Regions from separate parts of the Variovorax sp. S12S4 genome, predicted to be linked through region 2. Evidence: predicted binding sites of a transcription regulator. Region 2 holds the regulator's gene; each other region holds the start of a gene.

What was found. Region 2 encodes LexA, which represses DNA repair genes until DNA is damaged. Its sites were predicted from a motif close to ACTGTATNNNNATACAGT; they were not measured.
Region 1: M0765_RS17935 (PA0069 family radical SAM protein) is a predicted target of LexA. The motif match lies at 2,508-2,525, and genes of this name have one in related genera.
Region 3: recA (recombinase RecA) is a predicted target of LexA. The motif match lies at 1,929-1,946, and genes of this name have one in related genera.

What each region holds. Positions count from the first base shown of each region.
Region 1 covers NZ_JALPKR020000002.1:3,646,760-3,651,307, reverse strand. The annotation lists gene gnd (decarboxylating NADP(+)-dependent phosphogluconate dehydrogenase) at 1-729, shown strand, start outside; gene M0765_RS17940 (gluconokinase) at 761-1,252, opposite strand; gene M0765_RS17935 (PA0069 family radical SAM protein) at 1,391-2,485, opposite strand; gene M0765_RS17930 (GbsR/MarR family transcriptional regulator) at 2,604-3,206, shown strand; gene M0765_RS17925 (thiol-disulfide oxidoreductase DCC family protein) at 3,262-3,687, shown strand; gene M0765_RS17920 (SAM-dependent methyltransferase) at 3,710-4,548, shown strand, end outside.
Region 2 covers NZ_JALPKR020000002.1:5,119,385-5,123,932, forward strand. The annotation lists gene adk (adenylate kinase) at 1-387, shown strand, start outside; gene M0765_RS25115 (asparaginase) at 451-1,434, opposite strand; gene lexA (transcriptional repressor LexA) at 1,508-2,182, shown strand; gene M0765_RS25125 (hypothetical protein) at 2,323-2,697, shown strand; gene M0765_RS25130 (D-2-hydroxyacid dehydrogenase family protein) at 2,790-3,797, shown strand; gene M0765_RS25135 (MFS transporter) at 3,858-4,548, shown strand, end outside.
Region 3 covers NZ_JALPKR020000002.1:1,595,880-1,600,427, reverse strand. The annotation lists gene M0765_RS08140 (sensor histidine kinase) at 1-581, opposite strand, end outside; gene M0765_RS08135 (response regulator) at 620-1,294, opposite strand; gene M0765_RS08130 (MarR family winged helix-turn-helix transcriptional regulator) at 1,362-1,847, opposite strand; gene recA (recombinase RecA) at 1,994-3,112, shown strand; partial or broken gene recX (recombination regulator RecX) at 3,162-3,611, shown strand; gene M0765_RS08115 (hypothetical protein) at 3,753-4,484, shown strand; gene argC (N-acetyl-gamma-glutamyl-phosphate reductase) at 4,506-4,548, opposite strand, start outside.

The DNA of each region.
Region 1 (4,548 bases), 1.5 Mb from region 2:
ATCCAGATCACCGCCAAGGCACTCGAACAGAAAGACCCGGAAACGGGCAAGCCGATCGTCGACGTGATTCTCGACAAGGCGGGCCAGAAGGGCACGGGCCAATGGACGCTCATCAACGCGGCCGAGAACGCGGTGGTCATCAGCACCATCAACGCGGCCGTTGAAGCACGCGTGCTGTCTTCGCAAAAGAAGCAGCGCGTGGCCGCAAGCAAGCTGCTGCAGGGGCCGAAGGCCGCGCTCTCGCTCGAGAAGAAGGCGCTCGTTGCCAAGGTGCACGACGCGCTCTATGCCTCGAAGGTCATCAGCTACACCCAAGGCTTCGACCTCATCAAGACGATGGGCGAAAAGAAGGAGTGGAAGCTCGACCTCGGCCGCATCGCGGCAATCTGGCGCGGCGGCTGCATCATTCGCGCGCGCTTCCTGAATCGCATCACCGACGCCTACCGCACCGATCCTGGTTTGGGCAACCTGATGCTCGACCCGTTCTTCAAGGACCTGCTCAACCGCACGCAGCAGAACTGGCGCGACGTGGTGGCGCTGGCGGTGAGCAACGGCATTCCGGTGCCGGCGTTCAGCGCGTCGCTCGCCTATTACGACAGCTATCGCACCGAGCGCCTATCGGCAAACCTGCTGCAGGCACAGCGCGACTTTTTTGGCGCGCACACGTATGAGCGGGTCGACAAGCCCGCGGGCGAGTTCTTCCATACCAACTGGCCTGAAGTGATCTAACGCGGGCGCGCCGCGCAGAGGGGCTTGCGCCCTACCCCTGCGCAGCTTCAGGGATTTCGCGCTTCACCTGCGCCACCAGTTCCGTCAGCGGTGCGGTCGCGTCGACAGCGACGACGCCGGCCTCGCCCACCGGCGATTCGAGCGTGGCGAACTGGTTGGCCACGAGGCTGGCCGGGAACATGTGCTCGCCCGCACCCGCACGCGCGGCCACGCGCCGCTCGGCCTCGTCGCGTTCGATGGCCATGAACACGAACCGCAGGTCCGGCACGGCCGCACGCAGCTGCTCGCGGTAGGCGCGCTTGAGCGCAGAGCAAGTCAGCACCGCGCCCTGCGGCTTGTCGGCAAGCGCACGGCCCAGCGTGGCAAGCCAGCCGGCGCGGTCGGCATCGGTCAAGGGGATGCCATGGCGCATTTTTTCGACGTTCGACGCAGGGTGGTGGTCGTCCCCTTCGATCAGCGGCAGCGCAAAGGCGGTCGCAAGCGCCGCCCCCAGGCTCGATTTGCCGCAGCCTGAAACTCCCATCACCACTATCCATGTCCCGTTCATGCGTACCTTTGCAGCCAAGGCCGGACGGCCGATGCCGCCGGTGGGTTGAATCTACCGCTTATTTTGAAGCGGATTTGATGCGATGCCCGGCTGCAGGCCGCACGGGACCAGCCCTCAGAAAAGACGGCCCTGCCCCGCCGCACCCGGCGGCCGAAAGGCGCCCAGGTCGAGCGGAATGCGTTCGCGGTTGAAGCCGATGCGGTTTGCCGCCTTCTCGAAGCGCTGGCGGATCAGGTCGGCCCAGAGGCCGGTGCCCTTCATGCGCGTGGCAAAGTCGGCGTCGTAGTCCTTGCCGCCGCGCATTTCGTGGATGCGTGCCATGATGCGGTCCGCCCGCTGCGGGTAGTGCAACGCCAGCCACTCCTTGAAGAGCGGCGCCACCTCCCACGGCAGCCGTATCACCGTGTAGAAGGCGCTGCGCGCACCGGCCTCCCAGGCCGCTTCGAGCACCTGCTCCATGTCTTCGTTGACGAACGGAATCTGCGGCGCCACGCTCACCCCCACCGGCACGCCCGCCTCGGCCAGGGTGCGAATGGTGCGCAGCCGCCGATGCGGCGCGGCGGCACGCGGCTCGAGCTTGCGGGCCAGCTCGCCGTCGAGCGTGGTGACGGTCACGTATACCGCGGCCAGGTGCTGGGCGGCCATGGGCGCGATCAGATCGAGGTCGCGCTCCACCGCGCTCGACTTGGTGACCAGCGCAAAGGGGTGCCGTGTTTCTTGCAGCAGCTCGATGATCGAACGGGTGAGCCGCAGTTCGCGCTCGATGGGCTGATAGCAATCGGTGGCGGTGCCGATGGCGACATGGCTCGGCTTGTAGCTTTTTCGGCCGAGTTCAGCACGCAGCACCTCGACGATGTTTCGCTTGGCAATGAGCTTGGTTTCGAAGTCGAGCCCCGGCGAGAGGTTGAGGTAACTGTGGGTGGGCCGTGCAAAGCAATAGATGCAGCCGTGCTCGCAGCCCCGATACGGGTTGAGCGAACGATCGAACGAGACGTCGGGCGATTCGTTCTGGTTGAGCACCGACTTCACGTCTTCGAAGCGCACCTCTGTCGCCAGCGGCAGCAGGCCTTCGGCTTCGGCCGCGCCCTCTTCGAGCGTGCCCCAGCCGTCGTCGAACGCATTGCGCTCATCACGCGAAAAGCGATGTGCCAAGTGCGTGGCCGCGCCCCGGCCTTTGATGATGTGGATGGGAATGTGGGCAGCTGGCATGTGGCGCACCTTTCTTTTAACTACTGTTTATACATACAGTATTCCAAACCAGCGGCATGTGCAAATGAATTTGCATTTCTCTATTGACGGAAATTTCTAAAATCCTAGACTTCGAGGCATGGAACTCACCGACATCCAACGCAAGTTCGTCCTCCACTGGGGCGAGATGGGCTCCATGTGGGGTGTCAACCGCACGGTTTCGCAAATTCATGCGCTGCTGTTTGCGCACGGCAAGCCGATGCATGCCGAAGAGCTCTCCGACACCTTGGGCGTGGCCCGCTCCAACGTGAGCAACAGCCTGAAGGAACTGCAGGCCTGGAACCTGGTGCGGGTCACGCACATCCTCGGCGACCGCCGCGATTACTTCGAAACCAGCGTCGACGTGTGGGAGCTGTTTCGCACCGTGGTGCGCGAGCGCAAGGAACGCGAGTTCGATCCCACCATCCGCGTGCTGCGCGAAATCGTCTCGAGCCCCGACTTCCAGAAGGAGCCTGCCGATGCGCAAGACCGCATTCGCTCCACCATGGACCTGATGAGCAAGCTCGCCACGTGGGCCGACGAAATGCTGCGGCTCTCGCCCGGCACGCTCGACAAGGTGCTGACGCTGGGCGCCAGCGTGCAGAAGTTCGTTCGCGGCGATGCAGCTCCGGCGGCGCCCACGGCACCGAAGAAAAACGACGATGACCCGGATGCCCATCACGCCAGCCTGCCGATGATCTGAGCTTCTCTTTTTTGCCCAATCATTTCTGTTTTGACAGAAATAACGAAACAAAACCATGCACCCTGCTGTCACCTACCCCCTCACCGTCTACTACGACGCCACCTGCGCCCTCTGCGCGGCCGAGATGAACGGCATGAAGGCGCGCGATGCCGCCGGGCGTCTGCAACTGGTCGATTGCTCGCCGCCGGGCTTCAGCGAAGGGCCGGCGCCGCGCGAGGCGCTGATGACGGCGATTCACGCGGTAGACGCCACCGGGCAGGTGTTCGAGGGCGTCCCCGCCATTCGGGCCTGCCGCGATGCCGTCGGGCTGCCGAGCGGCAGCTTCCTGCTCGACCTGCCGCTCGTCGCGCCGCTGGCCGACCGCGCCTATGCGGTGCTTGCGCGCAACCGCTACCGGCTGCCGCGCTGGCTGGTCACCCTGCTGGCCGGAAAGGCCGCCCGCTCGTCGGCCACATGTGCCGGCGGCAATTGCCGAATCTGAAAAGAAAAAAAAGGAGCTTTTTGTGCCCAATGTTTTCCAGCCCGATTTCCGTGCGGCGCAGACGCCTGAAGCTCCGCTGTCCAACCCGGCCATCACACGCGCGGACACGCAGGACTACTTCACCGAGGTGGCCGACGACTACCGCGCATGGAGCCCCAGCTACAACATGCACTTCGGCTTCTGGCGGCTCGGGCTCAATCCGCTGCGGCGCGAAGGCATGCTCGTTGAGATGAACCGCGCGGTCGGCCGCGCACTGAAGCTCGACGAGCCCGATGCTCCAGATTCGAAGCAGGAAGCCGCGCAACCCCGCCGCTGCGTGATCGACCTGGGCTGCGGCGCCGGCGCCACCGCGCGCACGCTGGTGAGCGAAGACCCGTCGCTGTATGCCGTCACCGTCACGAACGTGGCGGTGCAGAACAGCATCGCCGCCCGGCTCGACGCCCGGGCCGGCGTGGCCGATCGCATGGCGCACATCGAGGCTGACTACACGCGCACCGGCCTGCCGGCGGCGCAAGCCGACGGCGCATGGGCGGTGGAGAGCGCCTGTTACGCCAGCGGCACGGCCAAGGCCGATTTCGTGCGCGAGGCGGCACGCCTGCTGAAGCCCGGCGCTCGGCTGGCGGTGGTCGACGGCTTTCTGCTGCGGCGCCAGCCCGGCCGAATAGCCGGCTGGCTCCATCGCCTGTGGGCCGACAGCTGGGCCGTGCCCACGCTGGCCGTGAAGGAAGACTTTGTGGCCGCGCTGCGCGACAACGGGTTCGAAGACGTCAAAGTGCAGTCGCTGCGCTGGCGCGTCGCGCCCAGCGCGCTGCACATTCCGGCGCTGGCCACGCGCTTTGCGCTGGCCGAACTCTGGAAGGC
Region 2 (4,548 bases):
CCGCAGGCGGACGCGATGAAGGCAGCGGGCGTCAAGCTCGACTACGTGCTCGAAATCGACGTGCCCTTCAGCGACATCATCGAACGCATGAGCGGCCGCCGCTCGCACCCCGCATCGGGCCGCATCTATCACGTGAAGTTCAATCCGCCGAAGGTCGAGGGCAAGGACGACATCACGGGCGAAGAACTGATCCAGCGCAAGGACGACGAGGAAGAAACCGTGCGCAAGCGGCTCGAGGTGTACAGCCAGCAGACGCGTCCGCTGGTCGACTACTACTCGGCCTGGGCCAAGGCCGATCCGGCCTCGGCGCCGAAATACCGCGCCATCAAGGGCGTCGGCACGGTCGAAGAAATCACCCAGCGCGCACTGGCTGCACTGAGCAACTGAAGTTCGGCAGCAGGCGGGCTGCCTTGGCAGCTTGCGCGCCTGCCCGCTTGTGCCCGCGGCCCCTCAGGCGGCTGTTCCGATCAGTTCCAGCATCAACGCGATCCGTGCCTTGACCGGCGTCAGGGCGCCGGCATCACGCAGCTTGTCATCAGGCCTCGGAAGAACGCGCCCGCTCGCGCAACGTGTGGCGCGCAGCACGGCGACGCCCGCATCCTGCGCGCGAAGCGCGGCAGCCTCCAGCGCATGGTGCACCGTGCCGTTGCCAGTCGCGGCGAGCACCAGCCCGCGCACCGGCTCGGCGACGCCCATCGCCCGCTCCTGAAGCAGCACGTCGACAATGGCGCCGGTCGCACCGGCGTGGCTGGTGAGGATTTCGACCCTCGGCCATTGCATCGCCGCGGCTTCGCCGGCTTCGAGAAGCTTCGAGCGCGCCGGCGACTCAGGCCAATCCCGCACCCGCCGTACCACCCCCTCCTCCACATAGCCGACCGGACCGACATCGCCCGAAGCGAACGCATCCTGCCGATAGGTGTGCACCTTCTGCACATCGAAGGCACTGTGGATTGCGCCTGCGCAGACCACGGTTACGCCCCGCGCAGCCGGCGCGGCTGCCACCGAGATGGCGTCGCGCACGTTCTGCGGGCCATCGGGCGAAAGCGAACTGGCCGGGCGCATGGCGCAGGTCAGCACCACGGGTTTGCCGGGCGCAAGCACGGCCTGAAGAAAGAAGGCGGTTTCCTCGAGCGTGTCGGTGCCGTGCGTGATCACCACGCCGGCCACATCGGCCTTGGCCAGCCAGAAAGCGCAACGCCGGGCGAGCTGCAGCCAGACGTCGGGTTCCATGTCCTTGCTGTCGAGCTGCGCCACCTGCTCGGCCGCAAGCGCCAGGCCTTCGGGCGCCTCGATGCCGCCGAGCAGGTCTGCCACGCCCACTTGCCCGGCGGTGTAGCCGATGTTGTCGCCACCGCTGGCGGCACGGCCCGCAATGGTGCCGCCCGTTCCCAGAACCACAATGCGCCGCAGGCTCGGCGAGAGCGAATTAACCATGGCTTGCCAACTTTTAAAAACTGGTTAAAAATACAGGTACTGGATATCTAGCCAGTGCCGCAAGGAACAACATATGCAGTTCGCCGTGAAGCTTACCGCCCGCCAGCAGCAAATCCTGGACTTGATCCAGAGCGCCATCGCACGCACCGGCGCTCCGCCCACGCGGGCAGAAATCGCCAATGAGCTGGGCTTCAAGTCGGCCAACGCGGCCGAAGAGCACCTGCAGGCGCTGGCCCGCAAGGGTGTCATCGAACTCGTCAGCGGCACCTCCCGCGGCATCCGGCTCAAGGGCGATGCGCTGCGTTCGCTCAACGAGTCGCGCAACAACCAGTTCTCGCTTTCGCTGCCCGGCATGGCGCAGCTGGCACTGCCTCTTATCGGCCGTGTGGCGGCGGGTTCGCCCATCCTCGCGCAAGAACACGTCGACCAGACCTACTATGTCGAGAACACGCTGTTCCAGCGCCAGCCCGACTACCTGCTGAAGGTGCGCGGCATGTCCATGCGCGACGCCGGCATCATGGACGGCGACCTGCTGGCGGTGCAAGCCACCAAGGAAGCCCGCAACGGCCAGATCGTGGTGGCCCGCCTCGGCGACGAAGTCACGGTCAAGCGCCTCAAGCGCAACAAGCAGGTCATCGAGCTGCACGCCGAAAACCCCGACTACCCCACCATCGTGGTCCAGCCCGGCGAGCCGTTCGAAATCGAAGGCCTGGCGGTCGGCCTCATTCGCAACACCATGCTGATGTAGGCCCTGCGGCCTGCCGCGAAAGCAGCACCCCACCCGGTCGCAACAGGTGGCGGGCGTATGGCGCTAAGTCGCCATCACCCTGTTGCGCCCGATCAAAGAAATCCTGCCTGTGTTCAACCTCAGACTTTTTTGGAGTTCACATGGGAATCGCCCTCCTCGCCATCGTTGATTTGTGGATGCCGCTGCAATCGCTCGCAAGCCGGCTGCTGCCGGCCCGTCGCCCGCGCCGCCACGACAGCAGCAGTGCTTCCGCAGGCTTGCGCTACGTCGCGGTCCGGCCGTCTTGCACGGCCCGGACCCATGGTCCAGCCGCCTCGGCTGATGCGTCCCCCGCACCCGCACGGCCCCTGCGCGTCATTCGCGTGGTGGACGGCCTGCAAGGCGAAAAGCGCAGCACCAACCGCATGGTGATTTCCGGTCGCATGGCCGACGTTTGCGCCGAACTCGACCGCCTGGCGGCACTCGAGGCCATGGAAGCCGTGAGCACCGCGCCCGCCTCCACACGCCTGCATTGAGGCCATGCAACCCCCGGTGACCATTGCCCGGGGCGGGTATCCAAACGTTCACACGCGCGTCATGCCAATGCTGCGAGGCACAATGGCACGCCATGAACATTGTGATCCTCGACGATTACCAGGACGCCGTGCGCAAGCTGCGCTGCGCCACCAAGCTGGACGCGTACGCGGCCAAGGTCTACACCAACACGGTCAAGGGCATTGGTCAACTGTCAATTCGCCTGAAGGACGCCGACGTGATCGTGCTGATCCGCGAGCGCACCCATATCTCGCGCCAACTGATCGAAAAGCTGCCCAAGCTCAAGCTCATTTCGCAGACGGGGCGCGTGGGCAACCATATCGACGTCACAGCGTGTACCGAACGGGGTGTGGCTGTGGCCGAGGGCACCGGCTCTCCCCAAGCGCCCGCCGAACTCACCTGGGCGCTGATCATGGCGGCCATGCGGCGCTTGCCGCAGTACATCAGCAACCTCAAGCACGGCGCGTGGCAGCAATCGGGGCTCAAGTCGGCTTCGATGCCGCCCAACTTCGGTCTGGGCTCGGTGCTCAAGGGCAAAACCCTCTGCATCTGGGGCTACGGCCGCATCGGCCAGCTGGTGGCGCGCTACGGCCAAGCCTTCGGCATGCAGGTCGTCATCTGGGGCCGCGAGGCAAGCTGCGCCAAGGCCCGGTCCGACGGCTTCCAGGTGGCGCAGAACCGGCACGAGTTCTTTGCCGCGGCCGATGTGCTGTCGGTGCACCTGCGGCTGAACGAAGAAACCATGGGCCTGGTCACGCTCGAAGACCTTTCGCGCATGAAGCCGACGGCGCTTTTCGTCAACACCTCGCGCGCGGAACTGGTCGAACCCGATGCCCTGCTGGCGGCGCTCAACCGCGGCCGTCCGGGGCTGGCGGCGGTCGACGTGTTCGAGAGCGAGCCGCCGCTGCAGGGGCACGCGCTCCTGCGCCTCGAAAACTGCATCTGCACACCGCATATCGGCTACGTGGAGCAAGACAGCTACGAGAGCTATTTCGGGCAGGCATTCGACAACGTGGTGAGCTTCATCAAGGGCAACCCCACCAACATCGTGAATCCGGGCGCGCTGCAGGTTCGCCGGTGATTTCATGAGCCGCCGGGCCGCCCCAAGGCGAGTACCGCAGCCGAAGGCGAAGGTCCTTCAGTGAACCGGCCTGCGCCCCGGGGCGCGCTCTGGGCGCTGCTGGCCGGCAATTTCGTGATCGGCACGGGCGTGATGGTGGTGCCCGGCACGCTCAATGAAATCAGCACGTCGCTGGCGGTTACCGTCGCTACCGCGGGCCAGCTGATCACGGTTGCCGCGGTGGTGATGTGCCTCGGCGCACCATTGCTGGCGGCCGTGGTCGCGGGCTGGGACCGGCGCCAGCTGCTTGCCCTCACCCTTGTCTGGTATGCCGCCGGGCACATCGTTGCGGCGTTGATGCCGAGCTTTGGCGCCCTGCTGCCGGTGCGCATGCTCACCGTGGTAGCTCCGGCCATCTTCACGCCGCAGGCCGCGGCCTGCGCGGGCATGCTGGTGCCGCCCGAACAGCGCGGGCGGGCCGTGACCTTCGTCTTTCTCGGCTGGTCGATGGCCTCGGTGCTGGGCCTGCCGCTCGGCGCGCTGATTGGCGGCCACCTGGGCTGGCGCATGGCTTTCACGGCGGTCGCAGTGCTCAGCATCGTGAGCGCGGTGTCGATCTGGCTGACGCTTCCGCGCGGCATCCGCCCCGCGGCGCTCACGGCAGCCGCGTGGTCACGCGTGCTCCGCAGCCCGGTGCTGATGGGCATTGTCGCGGTCACGGCGCTGCAGGGCGCCGGGCAGTTCGTCCTGTTCAGCTATTTCGGCCCCATCC
Region 3 (4,548 bases), 3.5 Mb from region 2:
ATGCCGCGCACCAGCGCCAGCCAGATCAGCAGCACCGCGAGCGGCAGGATCGCGAATTGCGGCAGCAGCACACCCTTGATGATTTCGGTGGCCAGCACCGACTGCTTCTCGCGCGTCTCGGCCACCTGCAGCAGCGCGGGCGCCGAGTCGTCGTCGTCATTGGCCAGCCAGAGCGAGGCCACGCGAACCGGTTTGCCGCGCATTTCGCCGTTGCGCAACGTGACCACGCCCGGCACCGGGGGCTCGTCGGTGTTGGGATGCGGCACGTCGGACTCGCCGCTCAGCAGCTTGCCGTGGCTGTCGAGCAGCTGGTAGTACACGCGGTCGGCGTCGTCGGCCCGCAAGATTTCGCGCGCCGGCTGCGGCAGCACGAACTGCGTCTGGCCCTGCTGTACCGTGACGAGCCGCGCCAGCGTCTGCACGTTGTATTCGAGCGCGCGGTCGAAGGGCGCATTGGCAATGCCCTGTGCCACCAGCCACGTGACGCCGATGCTCACCGGCACCAGCAGCAGCAGCGGCGTGAGCATCCAGTCGAGGATCTCGCCGAACAGGGAGCGCTGCGCGCGCTGGAACAGTTTCAAGGCTTACGGCCTCCGAAGCCGCGGGGCAAGCCCGCGTGTCATTGCTGGATTTTTTCGAGGCAGTAGCCGAGGCCGCGAACCGTGGCAATGCGCACCGGCCCCTTCTCGATCTTCTTGCGCAGGCGGTGGATGTAGACCTCGATCGCGTTCAGGCTCACTTCCTCGCCCCATTCGCACAGGCGCTCCACCAGCTGGTCCTTGCTGACCAAGCGGCCCGCGCGCTGCAGCAGCACCTCGAGCAGGCCGAGTTCGCGCGCCGAGAGCTCGACCATCTTGCCGTCGATGGTCGCCACGCGGCCGGCCTGGTCGTACACCAGCGGACCGTGCCGGATGGTGTTGCTGGTGGCACCCATGCCGCGCCGCGTGAGCGCCCGCACGCGCGCTTCGAGCTCTTGCAGGCTGAAGGGCTTGGCCATGTAGTCGTCGGCGCCGTGGTCCAGGCCCTTGACGCGTTCTTCCACGCTGTCGGCCGCGGTGAGCACCAGCACGGGCAACTGCGAACCACGCGCACGCAGGCGCTTGAGGATCTCGATGCCGTGCAGGTTGGGCAGCCCGAGGTCGAGGATCAGCAGGTCGAACTCGCTGTGCGTCATGAGCGCGGTGTCGGCCTGCGAACCGTTCGCCACGTGGTCGACCGCCGCGCCCGAGGTGCGCAGGCTGCGCAGCAGGGCATCGGCCAGCACCTGGTCGTCTTCGGCAATCAGAATCCGCATGAGCCACCTCCGGCCGGTTCGGGCGCCGCGCCGGCGCCGTTCACATTTGTCTCTCTCCCAGCCGAGTCTAGCCCGCTGTGTACGCTTCCAGACCGATGGTTACCACCGTGGCGACGTCGTTGCCGACGCTGGCGCGGAATTCGCGCTCGGCCTGCGTGACTGCGCCGCGAAAGGCGTCGAGCCATGCCAATCCGTCGGCGGTGAAAAGCACGCGCCGCGCCCGCGCATCGAGCGGGTCGGGCCCGCGGGTGACCAGGCCCCAGGCTTCGCACTGGTCTACCAGCGCACCCATGGCCTGCTTGGTCATGCCGGCCCGTTCGGCCAGTTCGGTCAGGCGCGAACCTTCGCGCGCCAGGTGCCGCGTGATGTGGATGTGCGCGGCGCTCACCTGGGCCCGGGCGGCCAGGTTCGACAGCGCCAGCGGCACTTCGACGTCATGCGCCATGAGTTCGAGCACGCGCTCGTCGAAGCGGCGCATCGCATGGCCCAGCAGGCGGCCCAGGTGGGTTTGCCGCCAAGCATCGGGATCGGTCGGAAAAGCATTGTCAGCCATCCGCCAAATGGTAAAGCAAACTGACTAAAAAATGAGTTTACTGAAACCAATGAGCCCCTACACTACTGTTCAAGCATCCAGCCTGTAATTAAAAGCAGATGGATGGCAGTCACACACAAACCGTTGATTTTCAAGGAGATTTCCACATGGACGCAGTCGTCAAGGGCGCAAGCATCTCGGTCGCCAACAGTGAAAAGGCCAAGGCCCTGCAAGCCGCGCTGGCGCAAATCGAAAAGCAGTTCGGCAAGGGCACGATCATGCGGCTCGGCGAAGGCGAGGCGCTTGAAGACATCCAGGTGGTCTCCACCGGTTCGCTCGGCCTGGACATCGCGCTGGGCGTCGGCGGCCTGCCGCGCGGCCGCGTCATCGAAATCTACGGTCCTGAATCGTCGGGCAAGACCACGCTCACGCTGCAGGTCATCGCCGCCATGCAAAAGCAGGCCGGCACCTGCGCCTTCGTCGACGCCGAGCATGCGCTCGACGTGCAATACGCCCAGAAGCTCGGCGTGAACCTGTCCGACCTGCTGATCAGCCAGCCCGACACCGGCGAGCAGGCGCTCGAAATCGTCGATTCGCTGGTGCGCTCGGGCGCCGTCGACCTGATCGTGGTCGATTCGGTGGCCGCGCTCACGCCCAAGGCCGAAATCGAAGGCGAAATGGGCGATTCGCTGCCCGGCCTGCAGGCCCGCCTGATGAGCCAGGCGCTGCGCAAGCTCACCGCCACCATCAAGAAGACCAACTGCATGGTCATCTTCATCAACCAGATCCGCATGAAGATCGGCGTGATGTTCGGCTCGCCCGAAACCACCACCGGCGGCAATGCGCTGAAGTTCTACGCCTCGGTGCGCCTGGACATCCGTCGCATCGGCACCATCAAGAAGGGCGACGAAGCCATCGGCAACGAAACCAAGGTGAAGGTGGTGAAGAACAAGGTGTCGCCCCCGTTCAAGACGGCCGAGTTCGACATCCTGTTCGGCGAAGGCATCAGCCGCGAAGGCGAAATCATCGACATGGGCGTGAACGCCAAGATCCTCGACAAGTCGGGCGCCTGGTACGCCTACAACGGCGAAAAGATCGGCCAGGGCCGCGACAACGCACGCGAATTCCTGCGCGAGAACCCCGAGCTGTCGCGCGAAATCGAGAACAAGGTGCGCGAGTCGCTGGGCATTCCGCTGCTGGCGGCTGATGCCGACACCCCGGCCACCGAAAAGGCCGAGAAGCCTGCGAAGGCAGCCAAGGCCGAGAAGGCCGACAAGGGCGAGTAAGCAAGGTACGGCGCGGCCTCTCGCGGGGCCGCGCAAGCGACCACCCGGCATGGCATTCGGTGCCCCCTCACTCAAAGGCCGCGCATTGCGGCTCCTGAGCCAGCGCGAGCATTCGCGCGCGGAACTGGAGCGCAAGCTGGCCAGGCATGAAGAAGAGCCCGGTACGCTGGCCCGCGCGCTCGACGAACTGGCCGCCAAGGACTTCATCAGCGAGCCGCGGGTGGTGGCCTCGGTGCTGAACCAGCGCGTCGCCCGCTCGGGCGCATTGCGTGTGCGCCAGGAATTGCAGGCCAAGGGCATCACGCCCGAAGCCATCGCACAAGCCGTGGCCAGCCTGCAAGACACCGAAGTAGAGCGCGCCACTGCGTTGTGGCGCCGCCGTTTCGATGCACCGCCCACCGATGCGAAGGAGCGCGCCAAGCAGATGCGCTTTCTGATGGCGCGCGGCTTTTCGGGCGCGGTGGTGGCCAAGGTGCTCCGGAGCGATTTCGACGGCGACAGCGACCGGCGGCGAATGAAGCGGGTAGCGCCGTTGCGCCGCCGCGGCGGTGATGCTCAAGATGCCGCCGATGGCATGATCGGCGCGGGCCGGTCCCGCACGAGGACCGCCTTCATATAAAACTTCGGAGGAGGAACTCTCATGTCTTCAGGACCTGCAGGCCAGCCGTCGCTCATGCGCGCGGGTGCCAAGGCCGGCGCCGCCTTCATCGGATCGGTGGTCAAGGGCGGCTTGCTCTCGCTCATCCTCGGTGGCGGCGCCTTCTTCTATTACCTGAGCCAGCTGCAGGGGCCCGGCAATGCGGGCGCGCGTGCGGGCGGCGCCGGTGCCGCGCTCGCGCTGCTCACTTCGCCGCCCCTGCTGGTCGCGGTGCTGCTGTTTCTCTTCGTGGTCGTCTACGTGATGCTGGGTGTGCAGCAGGGCCGGGCCAAGGCCATGCAGCACCTGGTGGCTGCGCGGGGCGAGGCCGTGTCTGAGCGGCTGGGCGGCGCTATCGCAGGCCGCATCGAAGCCATGCCGCGCACGCACGGCACGCTGCAGCGTGCGGCCGACTGGCTGTCCGTCGACGCGCTGAGCAAGCAGCTTGCGCCGGTGCTGGGTGAGGGCAAGGCGGTGCGCGCGGTGGTCGGCTTTGTGCTCAACCGTTTGCCATTGAGCGACATGCTCGCCGAATGGCAGCAAGGCCGTGCGGAACATGGCGAGCTGGCGGCAGCAGAAGAGGGCGCCGCGCAAGACCCGGCGCTGCGCGCATTGCTCACGCGCCGCATCAACGAAACGCTGCAGGAGATGGCGGAGCCCTCAAGCAAGCCGCTCTACATTGCGCTGGGCGCGCACGCGGTGCTGCTGGGCGTCGGCCTCTGGCTCGTCAGGTGAACCGGGAACGATGGCTGGCGCTCAGAGCGCCAGCATCAGCTTCAGGTTCTGCACCGCGGCGCCG